DNA from 3 places in the Kitasatospora sp. NPDC127035 genome. Region 2 is predicted to be linked to each of the others. Evidence: riboswitches for the same ligand, from Rfam matches in the RefSeq annotation. Region 2 holds a riboswitch; each other region holds the start of a gene.

Region 1 (2,252 bases), on a different contig from region 2:
GGGCGGCCAGCCAGGCCTTGGCGGTGGCCTGTTTGGCCCCCTGCCCGACGGCCTTCAGCGTCTGGGCCGCGGCGGCGGTGCTCGTGGTGTCGCCGGCGGCGCCGACGTAGGGGGCGTAGGAGCCGTCGGCCTGCTGGCTCGCGGCGAGCTGGTCCGCGGCCTTCTTCGCGGTGGGCTCGAAGCCGGCCGCCGGGCGCAGGGCGAGGACGGCGAGGCCGGTGGCCACCGGGTCGGACTCGCAGTGGCCGCCGGCCACGATCATCGAGCCGGCGATGCCTCCGTCGGCGCACTGCAGGACCGTGAAGCGGGCGAGCGTCGCGGCGGGCGGCGTGACCCCGGCGCGCTGCAGGGCGATCACGGCCCACGCCTGCACCCAGGGCGAGGCCGCACCGTGGAAGTCCCCGGCCGCGGTGCACTCCCCGTTCTCGCCGGCCGCGACGCACACGTGGTCGGTGAGCGCGGCGATCAGGTCGCGGCCGCCGAAGTCCCGGGGGTTGCCGTCGGTGCTCTCGGCGACCAGGGCCAGCAGCGCGGCGGCCTTGGAGTCGGGCTTGCCGCTCGGCCCGTCCGGGTACAGGAAGGCGTCGGTGTGGGCGGCGAGGTAGGCGACGACCTTGCGCAGGGCCGGGTCCTGGGTCCCGGCGGCGGCCAGGGCTGTCGCGGTGAGGGCGGTCCGGGGGAAGTCGGCCCCCTCGAAGGCCCAGTTCCCCATGTACTCGCCGTTGACGAGGCGGCCCGCCAGCCAGGCCGCCGCGGCGGCGGGGTCTCCCGCGGGCGGCGGGAGGGTCGGGCTCGGGGACGCCGACGGCGACGCGGAGGCGGACGGCGACGGACCGGTGTTCCTGGCCCGGACGGAGTCCGGGGTGAAGGAGGGCGCTCCGCTCGTCCCGCCGATGTCGGTGCCGCCGTACACCCAGGCCTCGACCTCGCCGGGCTTGGGCTTCTGCGTGCCGGCGCCGTAGCGGCTGTAGGACCAGGTCGCCTGGCCGGGCTCGGCGATCCAGTAGGACCAGTACGCCGTCGCCTGGGGGGTGTTGACGCAGGGTTCCTCGGCGACGGTGGGGTACTGGGTGCCGTTGCCGAAGGCGCCGTTACCGAGCCGGCAGATGAAGGCGGGGCCGTCGTGCTCGGTGCCGGTGGTGGTGAAGCCCGCGTTGTGCAGCAGGTTCATCCCGGTCGTGGGGTGGGCGTCGCAGCCGCGGACGACTCCGCCGCCCCAGTGGCCGAAGTCGACGGCGACGATCGCTCCGGTGGTGGCGGTGCACTCCTCGATCGGGTCCGCGGCGGCCCTGCCGGGGTGTCCGAGCAGGACCGTGCCGCCGGCGGCGATCGCGACGGCACCGGTGGCCACCAGGGACGTGAACCCCCGGGCTCTGTGACTCGTACGACTGCTGCTGGCCCTCACCGGCGACTCCCTGATCAGTCGTCGGGATGCCACAGCGCAGCCGACGGCCTCCTTCGCGCGGGGCCGTTCTGACCGCGTCGTAGTCCACGACGACGCAAGCACTCCTGGAACAAGGCCCCGGCGCAGGCATTCCGGCTCACCAGCCCGGGGTGGGGCGGGTCTACGGTTGCGGGTCAGCGCCGGAATCGGACCGGCTTCCCCTGACTGCCGAGGATGAAAAAGCATTTCATCAGACCACGCTCGCGGAGTCGGCGTCAACGAAGCGTCATGTCTCCTTTCCCACCTCGTGACTGCCCCGCCGGTGCGGTAGCGTCCGCGGTGGCCGAGCGGGGGAATCCGGTGTGAATCCGGGGCTGACGCGCAGCGGTGTGGGGCGGTGACCGTGCCGGCCCGAGCCCGAATGCCCGCCCGGCCGCGCAGCATCAGCGAAAGCCAGCCCACGCGATCCGGGCGGCGGCCGCCCCAGCCGCCGCGCGCCCGACCGGGCACCGGGGCCGGGGCCGGATCGGCGCCCGCCACACCAAGGAGCCGTTCCGTGCCCGTTCCCGCCTCCTCGCGCTTCGCCTCCTCACGCGCCGCCTCCTCACGCGCCGCCTCCGCGGTGACCGTCTCGCTGGCCGCCGGCGCCCTCGTGCTGTCGGCCGTCCCCGCCCACGCGACCGCGACCCCGGCCCAGATAGCCACCTCGAAGAGCACCGGCGTCACCTACCTGAAGTCCCTCCAGGCCGCGGACGGGAGCTACGTCACCGGCGGCGGGCTCTCCAACGAGTGGGCGTTCAGCGCGCTGGCCGCCGCCGGTACGGCCGCGGCGGACGTGACCCCCGGGGGCGACGCCACCAAGAACGCC
Region 2 (2,252 bases):
CTCCGAGCGAGGCGGCCGTCTCGTCGCCCATCGCGAGCGCGTCCAGCCGCCCGGCGGAGCAGATCAGGTGGGTCAGTCCGGCGAGCACGGTGACGGCGGCGATCGGCACCGAGCCCCAGGTGGCCCCGCCGAGGCTGCCGAGCAGCCACATCATGGCGGAGCGGGCGGCCTCGCCGCGGGCGGCGGCGAACACCATCAGCGCGGTGACGGCGGAGAAGCCGTAGGACATCGCGGTGCCGGTCAGCACCAGGCGCAGCGGGGTGAGGCCGTAGGCGGTACGGGCCGTCAGGTAGACGAGCACCATGGCGAGCAGGGCCGCGCCGAAGGCGGAGACGGAGAGCGCCCAGACGCCGAGCGAGGCGAAGGCGCCCAGCATGAGCACGGCGTTGGCGCCGACCGAGGCACCGGAGGAGATGCCGAGCACGAAGGGGTCGGCCAGCGCGTTGCGGACCATCGCCTGGACCGCGACCCCGGTGGCGGCCAGTCCGGCGCCGACCACGGCGGCGAGGACGGCACGCGGCAGCCGGATCTCCCAGACGATCGCGTAGGCGGCGGCCTCGTCGGCCTCCAGCCGGCCGCCGGTCAGGCCGGCGCCGAGCAGTCGCAGCACCCGGGCCCAGCCGAGTCCGGAGGAGCCCACCGCCACGGCGCAGACCAGCGAGAGCAGCAGGGCCGCGGCCAGGCCGGCGGCCAGCGGCGCGGTGGGTGTCCGGCGTGTCCCGGGCGCGGGCGGCGCGGCGGCCGGTATCGGGGGTGCGGTGGCGGTGGTGCTCACAAGCGGCGCGCCTTCGCCTCGGGCCGGGGCGGCGCGGGGCGGCACGTCCGGGCGGAGGGTACGCCGGGGCGGCATCCCCTCGCAGTCCACGGCGAGTTGTCGGGAGGTCGGCGCCCCGGGGCGGTCGGACTCACGGTGCGGGGCACCGTTCACCGTTGCGGGTCAGCGCCGGATTCGCACCGGCTTCCCCTCGGGACGCCCAGGCAGCATAACAAGCGCTCCGGTCAGGTAACCCTTACCGGGGCGGGCGCGGACGCGGACCGCCCGGGCAGGCCGCGGACGCGGGCCTGGGCGGCGGCGGGGCCCGACCCGCGGAGAACGCACGGCCGCCCCCGTCCGGCGGTGCGGACGGGGGCGGCCGAGGGGTGCTGACCGGGGGTCAGCCCTGCTTGGTCTCCCAGAAGATCTTGTCGACCTCGGCGATCAGGTCGAGCAGGGCCTGGCCGGTGGCCGGGTCGGTCGACGCCTTGGCTGCCGAGGCGGCCTTCAGGGTGTCGTTGATCAGCTGGTGCAGCTGCGGGTACTTCTCGAAGTGCGGGGCCTTGAAGTAGTCGCTCCAGAGCACCGAGATGTGGTGCTTGACGGCCTCCGCGCGCTGCTCCTTGATGATGACGGCGCGGGCGCGGAAGTGCGCGTCCTCGTTGGCCTGGTACTTCTCCTGAGTGGCCTTCACCGACTCGGCCTCGATCCGCGCCTGGGCGGGGTCGTACACGCCGCAGGGCAGGTCGCAGTGGGCGTGCGCGGTGGCACGCGGTGCAAACAGACGAGAGAACATGGGAGTCCTTCCTTAGATCGTCTTCCCGCGGCCGAGATTACCCCGCCGGTCGCGGGGTTTCGCGATCGGGCGGCGGGCCTAGGGCAAAAGGCCGAGCCGGAACCCGGCCAATCCGGACACCGGCGGGTGACGGTCCGTACGGCAGACTTGGGAGCCGAGGACGCGGGCGCGAGCCGGGAGGACGAGTCGTGGCACGGAGCGCGGAACCGGAGGACGGCACCCCGGGGGGCGGCGCGCCGTTCGGGCTGATCGACGTGGCGGGCGACTCGATGGTGCCGACGCTGCGGGAGGGGGACCAGCTGCTGGTCCGGTACGGAGCACGGATCAGGCCGGGCGCGGTGGTGGTGTTCCGTCACCCGTTCCAGCAGGACCTGCTGGTGGTCAAACGGGCCGACGCCCGGCGCCCCAAGGGCTGGTGGCTGCTCTCCGACAACCGGCCGGTCGACAGCGACAGCCGCAGCTACGGCGCGGTCCCGGACGAGCTGGTGCTCGGCCGGGTGCTGCTGCGGCTGCGCCCGCGCCCGGCCTGGCTGGCCCCCGGCCGCGGGCTGGAGCGCCTGCTGCTCTCCACCCCGCTGGCCCGGATCCCCGGCCTGGCCCGGCGCTGCGGCGTCTGGGTCCGCCCGGAGGAGATCCGGGGGAGCCGGGCGTAGGTCCGGGCCCTCAGCCCTGGCCGGCGGTGGCGGCCTCCTGGGCCTCCAG
Region 3 (2,252 bases), on a different contig from region 2:
CACCTGGCCGAGCTGGCGGAGGACCTGGGGCTGCGGGGTCCGGGCGTCGGGCTGATGACCGCCGCCCGGGTGGACGCCTTCACCTGGGCCCGCGACCACGGCGTCACCGCGGTGGTGACGACCGGAATCGGCGTGCCGACCTGGGCGTCGGCGCCCGCCGACGGCGCCGCGCCCGGCGACGCGCTCGTTCCCGGCACGATCAACATCGTGGTCGTCGTTCCGGTGGCCCTCTCGGACGCGGCCGCCGTCAACCTCGTGGCCACCGTGACGGAGGCCAAGGTCCAGGCGCTGCTCGAAGCCGGGTACGACTGCTCGGGGACGCCGTCGGACGCGGTCTGCGTGGCGGTGCGGCGGACCGGTCCCGGCCGGGAGGCGGAGCCGTTCGGCGGCCCCCGGTCCCGCTGGGGATCCCGCGCCGCCCGCGCCGTCCACGCGGCCGTCGTGCTGGGCGCCGAGCGCGACCGGGCCGGCCGCGTCCGGGGACCCGTGCCCGGTCACCTGCGGTCCACGCCCGGGTGCGGTCGGACCTTCGTGCTCTCCGACGAGTAGCGGCACGGCCGGGGCGCGGGGTTCCGGGACGGCGGGCCGGCACCCGCACCGGCCGGTCCTGTCCTGTCCCGTCCGGCCCTCCGCCGCCCGTCCGGGGCCCTGGCGGCGTCTCAGGATGTGGACGTCCAGGTGTCCTTGTGTTCTCCCGGTACCGGATTCGCCCTAAGCTGGGCGGGCAGCTGGTTCGCCCTGCCCACCAGGCAGGCGCGTCGTAAGAGGGAACCCGGTGGGAATCCGGGACTGCCCCGCAGCGGTGAGTGGGAACGACCGCCGTCATACGCACTGGGCCCGGTCGGGTCTGGGAAGCGACGGCCAGTAGGTGTCCGCCCTTTCGGGCGGGCGTGTCCACGAGTCCGAAGACCTGCCCGTTGCCCGCACGCGACCCGTTCGCGCGCGGACATCCCGGTGACCTCGTGGGCGGGTCGGCGTACATACCAGGCGGATCCGGCGCTTCTCGTGCGCACGCGGTCCCGCCCGGTTCGTCACCCCTTCGCGCCTCCGTCCCGTCACCGGGGCCACAGACAGGCTCGCGAAGGAGAGTCCCTTGACAGCGAAGTCCGCAGCCGCGGCAACCCTGGCCACCGTGTACGGATACCCCCGCCAGGGCGGTGGCCGTGAGCTCAAGAAGGCGATCGAGGGGTACTGGAAGGGCGCCGTGAGCGCCGACGCCCTGCTGGCCACCGCCGCCGACCTGCGTCTGGAGAACTGGAGCAGGCTCGCCGGGGCGGGCGTCCAGGAGGTGCCCACCGGCGACTTCTCGCTCTACGACCACGTGCTGGACACCACGGTCGCCGTCGGCGCGATCCCGCCGCGTCACCGGGCGGCGGTCGAGGCCGACCCGCTGGACGGCTACTTCGCCATGGCGCGCGGCACCCAGGACGTCGCGCCGCTGGAGATGACCAAGTGGTTCGACACCAACTACCACTACCTGGTGCCCGAACTCGGCCCCGACACCGTCTTCACCGCGAACTCCGCCAAGGCGGTCGCGGAGTTGCGCGAGGCCCTGGACCTCGGCCACAGCGCCCGTCCGGTGCTGGTCGGCCCGGTCACGTACCTGCTCCTCGCCAAGCCCGCCCCGGGCGTCCCCGAGGACTTCCAGCCGCTCACCCTGCTCGACCGGCTGCTGCCCGTCTACGCCGCCCTCCTCGCCGACCTGCACGAGGCCGGCGCCGCCTGGGTCCAGCTGGACGAGCCGGCGCTCGTCCAGGACCGCACCCCCGCGGAACTGAACGCCGCCGCGCGCGCCTACCGCGACCTCGGTGCCCTCGCCGACCGGCCCAAGCTGCTGGTCGCGAGCTACTTCGACCGCCTGGGCGCCGCGCTGCCCGTGTTGGCCAGGGCCCCGATCGACGGCCTCGCCCTGGACTTCACCGGCCCGGCCGCCGCCAACCTGGGCGACCTGGCCGCCGCGGGCGGTCTGCCGGGCAAGCGGCTGGTCGCCGGTGTGGTGGACGGCCGCAACATCTGGATCAACGACCTGGAGAAGTCGCTCTCCACCCTGGCCACCCTGCTCGGGCTGGCCGGCACCGTCGACGTGGCCCCGTCGTGCTCGCTGCTGCACGTCCCGCTGGACGCCGCCGCCGAGCGCGACCTCGACCCGCAGATCGCCCGGTGGCTCGCCTTCGCGCGGCAGAAGGCCAACGAGGTCGCCCTGCTCGCCCGCGGCCTGCGCGAGGGCACCGGCGCGATCACCGCCGAACTCG

What was found. A riboswitch is a leader RNA that binds a small molecule or an ion and turns the genes downstream of it on or off. The one in region 2 is predicted to bind cobalamin.
Region 1: linked by a shared signal. The riboswitch ahead of ACFWIC_RS21400 (prenyltransferase/squalene oxidase repeat-containing protein) and the one ahead of ACFWIC_RS13150 (iron ABC transporter permease) in region 2 are both predicted to bind cobalamin.
Region 3: linked by a shared signal. The riboswitch ahead of metE (5-methyltetrahydropteroyltriglutamate--homocysteine S-methyltransferase) and the one ahead of ACFWIC_RS13150 (iron ABC transporter permease) in region 2 are both predicted to bind cobalamin.

Annotation. Positions count from the first base shown of each region.
Region 1 is NZ_JBHXDN010000030.1:80,682-82,933, reverse strand. Features, by position in the region: gene ACFWIC_RS21400 (prenyltransferase/squalene oxidase repeat-containing protein) at 1-1,351, opposite strand, end outside; cobalamin riboswitch at 1,509-1,662, opposite strand; cobalamin riboswitch at 1,735-1,811, shown strand; gene ACFWIC_RS21395 (hypothetical protein) at 1,941-2,252, shown strand, end outside.
Region 2 is NZ_JBHXDN010000015.1:50,133-52,384, forward strand. Features, by position in the region: gene ACFWIC_RS13150 (iron ABC transporter permease) at 1-775, opposite strand, end outside; cobalamin riboswitch at 877-1,013, opposite strand; gene sodN (superoxide dismutase, Ni) at 1,155-1,550, opposite strand; gene sodX (nickel-type superoxide dismutase maturation protease) at 1,820-2,203, shown strand; gene ACFWIC_RS13165 (CGNR zinc finger domain-containing protein) at 2,214-2,252, opposite strand, start outside.
Region 3 is NZ_JBHXDN010000030.1:65,492-67,743, forward strand. Features, by position in the region: gene ACFWIC_RS21330 (adenosylcobinamide amidohydrolase) at 1-549, shown strand, start outside; cobalamin riboswitch at 713-933, shown strand; gene metE (5-methyltetrahydropteroyltriglutamate--homocysteine S-methyltransferase) at 1,094-2,252, shown strand, end outside.